2 regions of the Pseudalkalibacillus berkeleyi genome follow, and region 2 is predicted to be linked to the other one. Evidence: predicted binding sites of a transcription regulator. Region 2 holds the regulator's gene; the other holds the start of a gene.
What was found. The regulator LexA, encoded in region 2, represses DNA repair genes until DNA is damaged. The targets are predictions, from matches to a motif close to CGAACATATGTTCG.

Region 1 (4,575 bases), 1.5 Mb from region 2:
TTCGCATTTCTTCAAGCGTATTGATCAACCGGTCATTATCCCGCTGGTGAAGACCAATTGACGGCTCATCTAAAATGTAGAGAACACCTGTTAGTCGAGAACCGACTTGAGTGGCAAGACGTATACGCTGTGCCTCCCCACCTGATAACGTTCCAGCAGATCTGCTTAACGTAAGATAATCGAGTCCTACATTGACTAAGAAGCCAAGTCGATCGTTAATTTCTCGTAAAATGAGTCGCCCAATTTGAAGTTCTTTTTCCGTCAATTCCAAATCGTTAAAGAAAGTCTGCGCTTCTTTTACTGACATTTGAGTAATATGACCGACATGGTGTTCACGGATCTGAACAGCACGAGCTTCTGGCTTCAAACGGTGTCCATCACAAGTTGGACAAGCCTTTTGCGCCATGTAACCTTCCATTTGTTCACGAATATAATCTGAGCTTGTTTCATGATAACGACGCTTAATATTGTTAACGACACCTTCAAACAAGATTTTATTTTCTCTTACTTGACCAAAGTCATTTTCGTAGCGGAAGTAAACTTTATCTTTTCCACTACCATATAAAACTTTATCGATTTCTGATTTCCGCAAGTCTTTTACCGGAACATCCATATCAATTCCATAATGATCACAAACACTTTTTAAAAGCTGTGGGTAATATTGTGAACTTTGTGGTTCCCACGGTGCAATCGCATGTTCACGTAATGAACGATCCCAATCTGGAATAATCAAATCGAGATCGACTTCGAGCTTCGTTCCAAGTCCATCACATGAAGAACATGCCCCAAACGGACTGTTAAATGAAAACAGACGCGGCTCAAGCTCTCCAATCGAAAATCCACAATAAGGACATGCATGATGTTGATTGAACAGTAGTTCTTCATCACCCATGACGTCTACGATCACTTTGCCATCAGCGATGTTCAGAGCCGTTTCTAGTGAATCTGCTAGTCTCGTTTCGACGCCGTCTTTCACGACGATTCGGTCGACGACGATTTCAATAGAGTGCTTTTTATTTTTCTCAAGGTTTATGTCGTCACTTACGTCGACAATCTCACCATCAACGCGAACACGAACGTATCCTTCTTTCTTAATATCTTCTAAAACTTTGACGTGTTCACCTTTACGTCCCGATACAACAGGAGCAAGAATTTGGAGCTTCGTCCGTTCCTCATATTCCATAATTCGATCAACCATTTGTTGAACCGTTTGTGACGTAATCGGTACGTCATGATTCGGACATATCGGCGTTCCGATACGTGCAAACAGCAATCTTAAATAATCATAAATCTCTGTAACGGTACCTACTGTTGAACGAGGGTTCTTACTCGTCGTCTTCTGATCAATTGAAATCGCTGGTGAAAGCCCTTCAATGGAATCGACATCAGGCTTATCCATCTGACCTAGAAATTGCCGTGCATACGCAGAGAGTGACTCTACGTAACGGCGCTGTCCTTCTGCATAAATCGTATCGAAAGCGAGTGAAGATTTTCCTGATCCAGACAAACCTGTCATGACGACAAGCTTGTTCCGGGGAATCGTCACATCGATCCCCTTCAGGTTATGTTCACGCGCTCCTTTTATCGTTATGTTTTCATTTGCCATGAGAGTCATCCTTCCGCCTTTAACTCTAATACTAAGTCACGAAGCTCAGCTGCTCTTTCGAAGTCGAGTTCTTTTGCAGCCTCCTTCATTTCCTTTTCCATCTTTTCGATGACCTTTTCACGCTCTTTCTTCGTCATCTTCTCAACAGGTTTAGACTTGGTCTTACCTGATCCATCCTCCGTATCTACTGTCGCCCGAATCAGCTCTGGAATTGCCTTCTGAATCGTTTGTGGCGTGACACCATGCTCTTTGTTGTAAGCAATCTGTCTATTTCGGCGGCGTTCCGTTTCATCGAGTGCAATTTGCATGGATTTTGTTATTTTATCCGCATACATGATGACATGTCCGTTTGAATTACGTGCCGCCCGTCCAATCGTCTGAATGAGAGAGCGTTCTGCACGGAGGAACCCTTCTTTATCCGCATCAAGAATGGCTACGAGAGAGACCTCAGGGATATCGATTCCTTCACGGAGTAGGTTAATACCAACAAGGACATCGAATACGCCTCTACGTAAGTCACGTATAATTTCAATCCGCTCAAGTGTTTTGATTTCCGAGTGGAGGTAACGGACTTTTACACCATTTTCATGTAAGTAGTCTGTCAGGTCCTCAGACATTTTCTTCGTGAGTGTTGTCACTAGTACGCGTTCTTTCTTTTTCACTCGTTCAGCAATTTCATCCATCAAGTCATCGATTTGTCCTTCAATCGGACGCACATCAATGGTTGGATCAAGTAGACCCGTTGGACGAATGATCTGTTCAATCATTTCAGGGGTATGCTCAAGCTCATATGGACCAGGTGTAGCAGATACATAGACCGCTTGATTAACTTTCTCTTCAAATTCTTCAAACCTTAGCGGACGGTTGTCCTTGGCTGAAGGTAATCGGAATCCGTGATCGACTAGGACCTGCTTTCGTGCTTGGTCGCCGTTAAACATCCCACGAACCTGTGGCAGGGACACATGTGATTCATCCACCATGAGTAAGAAATCCTTAGGGAAGTAATCAATCAACGTATATGGAGTCGAACCTTCAGGTCGAAGAGTCAAGTGCCGCGAGTAGTTCTCAATTCCTGAACAGAACCCCATCTCTTCCATCATCTCGATATCATACCGCGTACGCTGTTCTATTCTTTGTGCTTCCAATAGTTTATCTTGGTCTTTTAATTCCTTTAGACGTTCCTCTAGCTCAGCTTGAATCCTTTTAATCGCTAGCTTCATCTTCTCTTCACGGGTTACGAAGTGGGATGCCGGGAAAATTGCTACGTGTTTACGTTCACCAAGAATCTCACCCGTCAATGCATCTACCTCTGTGATCCGATCAATTTCATCACCGAAAAATTCAACCCTTAAGCAGTGTTCGTCTCGTGATGCTGGGAAAATCTCCACGACGTCACCACGGACACGGAACGTACCACGTGTAAAATTAAGATCATTCCGCGCGTACTGAATGTCAACAAGATCACGTAGCAATTGGTCGCGATCCTTTTCGATCCCTGCACGTAAAGAAACAACTAATTCTTTATATTCTTCTGGATTACCTAAACCGTAAATACAAGAAACACTGGCAACAATAATAACGTCACTTCGTTCAAAAAGGGCTGACGTTGCCGAGTGCCGTAGTTTATCAATCTCATCATTTATGCTCGCATCTTTTTCTATAAAAGTATCTGATTGAGGGATATACGCCTCAGGCTGATAGTAATCGTAGTAACTGACAAAGTACTCTACCGCATTGTTCGGGAAGAGCTCTTTAAATTCACTATATAACTGTCCAGCAAGGGTTTTGTTATGCGCCATCACGAGCGTAGGCTTGTTCACTTGCTGGATGACATTCGACATCGTGAACGTTTTACCTGTACCCGTCGCACCGAGCAACGTTTGATGCCTTTTACCTTCATTAATGCCCTTTACTAGCTCTTTAATGGCAGTCGGTTGGTCACCTTCAGGCTGGTACTTCGACACCAGTTCGAACTTTTCATTCATAGGCAGAATCCCTCCATTTCCATAAATCTCGCTATCAAACATTATAGCACAGGAGTAGTAAAAAATAACAAGAAAAACGAACTTACATTCGCATATTAAAATTTGGAAATTCATCATGTAACCTTAGGCCGGTTCTTTACGTCTAAACAGTAGGTGTTTAATGAAAATAATTGAATTCTTCGAAATTCACTCCCTATCCGCGGGCGAACCGCGAGCCTCCTCGCTCATAGCAAATAAAATGGAGGTTTCGTTTGCTGTGGGGTCTCGCCTGGCTCGCTGTTCCCGCTGGACAAGGAACGCTTCGGCAGCTTTACATCGCACGAAGAAAATACGAATTTCATTTTCGAGGAGTGTCGTGAATTTCGTTGAAAATCCACTTTAAAAACGAATAAACGATTTATCATCGGAGTTTCCCTTTATAGTATTGAAAGAAACGTTGCGAAGAGAGGTTGTGTTTAGATGAGAGGTTGGTACTATAAGGCATGGCTTTTGTTGATTATTCTTCTTGCTGGGTGTGGTGGACAGACAAACGAACACATAAGCAATGACATGGATGATGAGATTTGGGAGCAATCAATCAGTGGTTATATTGCGGATCAAGAAGCTTCTCGCATACTCGTATTAGGTAAAATTACTAAAGAGCAGCTTACAGAGTTAAGTGTCCGAGAGTTATTAGAATCGGCTCGACCAGATGCCTTCTGGTTTACCGTGTCTGATGTGCAAAAATATAAAATCGGACAGAAAGTACAAGTCTGGCCTAAGGGTAGCATAGCTGAGTCTTACCCCGCACAAGGCACAGCAGGAAAAATCGAAGTGATTGAAGAAGAGTAGGAAAACGATTGCACCATGTTCAGATATGACATAACACCACACCTTAAACCTTGATCTTTTTTAACCAAAAACAAAAAGAAACTTTATCTCAAGGAAACACGTATATGAACAAACGTAGAAATGAAGGTGATATATATGTCAAAATATTCTATT
Region 2 (4,575 bases):
AGAAAACGACATATGAAGATCTCCATCAAGAGAAATGTCATTAGAATCATACATGACAATTAAACGACCTAGGCGTAAATGAGCAGCTAATGATGCAGCTTCAGATGAAACACCTTCCATCAAGTCACCGTCACCACAAATGCTGTACGTATAATGATCGATAATGTTATAGTCGTCACGGTTATATGTAGCTGCAAGATGTCTTTCAGCCATTGCCATTCCAACAGACATTGCAACACCTTGTCCTAATGGACCTGTAGTCGCTTCTACTCCGGGAGTATCACCATACTCTGGGTGTCCAGGCGTTTTACTTTCCCATTGACGGAAATTTTGTAAATCCTCAAGAGATACATCATACCCGAAGAGATGCAAGAGGCTGTATAATAACATGGACCCATGCCCAGCAGAAAGTACGAACCGGTCACGGTTAAACCAATCAGGATTGGAAGGGTTATGACTCATATGCTTACTCCAAAGCTGATAAGCCATCGGAGCTGCACCCATCGGCATCCCCGGATGCCCAGAATTAGCTTTCTCTACACTATCAATTGATAATGTTCGAATTGTGTTTATTGATAATTGCTCAATTGAAGTTGACACGACGATCATCCTTTCTTTGTACACCCTTATTCTATCATTCCATAACCATGATATACCCTCATGTGAAAATTCACAAGGTACACATGAAATAGTCGAAAAATTAGGTCAATGCCTAAAGTGCTTATGATGTAGGTTGTTTATTGAGACAAATGAAAATCGCCTGACCAGTTATGGTACAGGCGATTCATATTATGCTATACTCGGTAAATTAATTGTAAATTGTTCATCTATATCATCGTAGTCCATTGACATTTTCTCAACAAACCATACTTCATGTGGTTTAACATAGAAATGAATACCATCAATTTCTTGCACATAGTCCTCTTCAGTAGGCTTACCCTTTTCTACACCTATGCAAAGCCCGGATTCACTCCCCGCGTATCTGCAAAATAGTTGCAAACCATCGCCTTGTTTTAATCCCAACTCATCTTTATACAGTTTTACGACAGGACTTGTGATTGAGAACATCAAATAAACCACTCCCCCATAGTTGTTATACAACAGTATAGCAGAGTTATCGACTGATGCAATACAAAGACAAGCCCGAAATGAAAAAAATATCATTTCGGGCTTGCACACTATTGTTTGCGTCTTTTTTCTTCCTTCAATTTTTCCGGGGTTACATCAGTTCCTTCAGGATCGACAACTTTAATCGATTTCAATTGGTTCTTAAATCCACCACGGAAGGCTTTTAAATATTCAGATCGCAACTTCTTCTGTTCTTCTTTTTCCTTTGGATTTAAACCCTCTCCTTTTGCTTTACGAGCGAGTTCGTTAATCCGATCTATTTTTTGTTGTGATAGCATATCGCCAAACTCCTTTAACAAGATTCATTTCCATAGTGTAACGTATTCTTATTGATATTTCTATTGTTTTGCTTCGTCTTCACGGAGTTTAAATTCCTGGTATCTTCGATGAACGGTAGCTTTTGAAATATCGTAATTTAATCCGTTAAGGGTTATAGAAATTTCACGAAAAGTAAGTCCAAGTTCTCTTAACCTGATGATTTCTTCGATAGGGACTTCTTTCCGATCACGACCACCTTCATTTATATTAGCTAGATTCTTTTCAGGGCGATATCCTTTGTCAACCGCTCTTCTCATGCCTCGTTTGATTTTCGCATTATGTAATTTCCGCTGGTAATCTTCCACTATACTGACAATTTCTAATACCATGGAATCCGCTTCAGTCAGTTGAATTTCTCCATTTTCACTAATAGAATAGCATTTCACTCCAAACTTTCTGAGCGTATGCAATATTGCTATTTTTGCGCTCCCTCTCCCTAATCGGGTCTCATCTTGGACAAGAAGAACATCAACTGACTTTTCCTTTGCAAGATCTAATACTTGTAGTATTCCATCCCGTTCAATATCATATCCGCTTCTCATTTCGCGAATAATCTCTACAACATTAAAATGAAATTGTTCTGCAAGTCCTCTCAGTTCTGATTCTTGTCTATCAATCGAAGAGGCTTGTGTTTCCTTCTCTGTGCTCACTCTACAATATATAACGGCGTTCATTTTTTACCCCTTCAATCTCATTTCTCTCTATTATTTAGAGGCAACTTGTATGATTTGGCGTTCCACCGGAATCTTTACAGTATCGCCAGGTTGTAGACTATCGGCTTGTACACCATTTGTACTTTCAACCCACTTTACAAACCCATCAGTAGTGTACGTATGATTTTCTTTATATTTAGTAGAAAGTCCCCATAATGTATCCCCTTGTTCGATCTTAACGTTCAAATATTCGATCTTACTATCAGAGTTCGCCTTCACCAATGAGTAACTTCCCATTACTGATACGATAATAATTAATACGATAACAAAAGACCAACCGCCTTGTCTTCTCATTTTCATTTTAATTCCCCCAATACGAATATTTGTTCTCATTTGCTAATATTATTGTAATAAGAACACTCGTTCTTGTCAACTGTTTTTCTCGAACTTATGTTTGTATGTTCGCCGAACACATGTTATACTTAATGCAACAATCGAGGAGAATTGAGGTGGACAGAATGAAATTATCACGACGACAGCAAGACATATTGAATTACATAAAGTTTGAAGTGAAGCATAAAGGTTATCCCCCTTCTGTCCGTGAAATCGGTGAGGCTGTCGGCCTTGCTTCAAGTTCAACGGTTCATGGGCACCTATCTCGTCTAGAAAAAAAAGGCCTGATTAGAAGGGACCCTACTAAACCGAGAGCGATTGAAGTCATTACAGATGATATGGATGCAACAATTCCAAAGAGCGAATCTATTAACGTACCTGTAATCGGTAAAGTAACGGCTGGTCAGCCTATTACTGCAATAGAGAACATAGAAGAATACTTCCCTCTACCAGATCATATGGTTGGAGATGAGAATGTATTCGCATTAGTTGTCCAGGGTGATAGTATGATAGAGGCTGGAATCTATGACGGCGACATGGTTATTGTTAAACAACAACAATCTGCAAACAACGGAGATATTGTCGTCGCAATGACTGAAGAGGACGAAGCAACTGTAAAGCGATTCTTTAAAGAAAAAGACTTTATTCGATTGCAGCCTGAAAATGCTTCTTTAGAACCGATTATACTCAATCATGTTTCGATACTAGGAAAAGTGATAGGCGTCTACCGAACCATCCATTAAACATCATTTTCAAAGCTACTGCTTATCGAGTAATCGGTAAGCTTTTTATTTTGAAAAATGAATTGATAACAAAAAGCCGAGCTCCGAAGGAAAAATAGATCCTTGGGTGCTCGGCTTTCGTTCTTACTATTTGGCTTTCTTTTGGTTGTTCTTGTACAAAGTTGTTGAAATGATCAACTAAAGGCAATAGCTATTAGAGATGAGCCTTCTATTAAAAGAATTTTCTTGGATTAATCGCATTGGATTTGTTGATATTCCATTGACCTTTATGAATTTCAAAATGTAAATGCTGTCCAGTCGATCTTCCTGTATTCCCCATAATTCCAATTCGCTGTCCCTTTTCAACAGTAGCACCGTTTCCAACGTTACGACTTCTTAAGTGTGCATATACCGTCGTATACGTTTGTCCATTGAGATAGTGGGCAATAAAGATAACATTTCCATAACTACTTGAGTAATAAGACTTAATTACTGTGCCAGATGCTGATGCAACGACCGGGACAGTCCCACCACTTGCGATATCTATACCTGGGTGATGACTTCCCCATCTTGGACCATACCCAGATGATATATATCCGCCAGATGGTTTGATGAACATACTACTTGAAACAACAGGTGATGAAACAGGCTTACTGCTACTACTATTGTTATTACTACTGCTACTACTTGAAGAACTGCTTTTAGATCCTTCAGCTTTTTTTGCAGCCTTTGCTTCAGCGGCGGCTTTTTCTGCTGCTGCCTTTCGAGCTGCTTCTTCTGCAGCTTTACGAGCCGCTTCCCTACGTGCTGCCTCTTCTTGTCGACGTTTCTCAGCTTCGAAAGCTGATTGTTGTTTTTGGAGCAGATCTGCTGAATCTTCTAACTTGCCTAGCTCCTCATGCATATGCTTTTCTTCTTCTTTTAAATCGCCTAATAATGCATTTTTGCGATCTACTTTTTGCTTCAAACTCGCCTTCAAGCTTTCTAGTTCTTTCTTCTGCTTGTTTAAGACTTCTAACTCGTTCTCAACCTTTAATTTCGTTTCTTCAAGTTTTTTCTTATCATCCTTATGTGCTTCAAGAATTTCTTTGTCTTGTTCAGCGATTTCATTTAATGCGAACACTCGATCCAAGAAGTCTCCAAAGCTTTGAGATCCTAGTAATACTTCTATGTATTGAACAGAACCGCCGTTTTCGTACATTGACGTTACGCGATCTTTTAACATTTTATCCCGCTCAGCAATTCTTTTTTCTAAAACGACAATTTCTGCTTTGAGCTTGTCAATTTCTTCTTTTGTTTTTAATATTTCTTTTTCTTTCTTATCAATATGATCTTCTGTTGTGGCCATTTGGAGATCAAGT

Region 1: the regulator LexA is predicted to act here: its motif matches at 3,669-3,682, upstream of uvrB (excinuclease ABC subunit UvrB).

What each region holds. Positions count from the first base shown of each region.
Region 1 is NZ_JAKIJS010000001.1:2,530,691-2,535,265, forward strand. Features, by position in the region: gene uvrA (excinuclease ABC subunit UvrA) at 1-1,606, opposite strand, end outside; gene uvrB (excinuclease ABC subunit UvrB) at 1,612-3,591, opposite strand; gene L2716_RS13315 (YobA family protein) at 4,051-4,422, shown strand; gene L2716_RS13320 (AIM24 family protein) at 4,558-4,575, shown strand, end outside.
Region 2 is NZ_JAKIJS010000001.1:1,077,229-1,081,803, reverse strand. Features, by position in the region: gene tkt (transketolase) at 1-609, opposite strand, end outside; gene L2716_RS05655 (HesB/YadR/YfhF family protein) at 790-1,071, opposite strand; gene L2716_RS05650 (DUF896 domain-containing protein) at 1,179-1,406, opposite strand; gene L2716_RS05645 (YneB family resolvase-like protein) at 1,467-2,120, opposite strand; gene yneA (cell division suppressor protein YneA) at 2,151-2,459, opposite strand; gene lexA (transcriptional repressor LexA) at 2,618-3,235, shown strand; gene L2716_RS05630 (murein hydrolase activator EnvC family protein) at 3,447-4,575, opposite strand, start outside.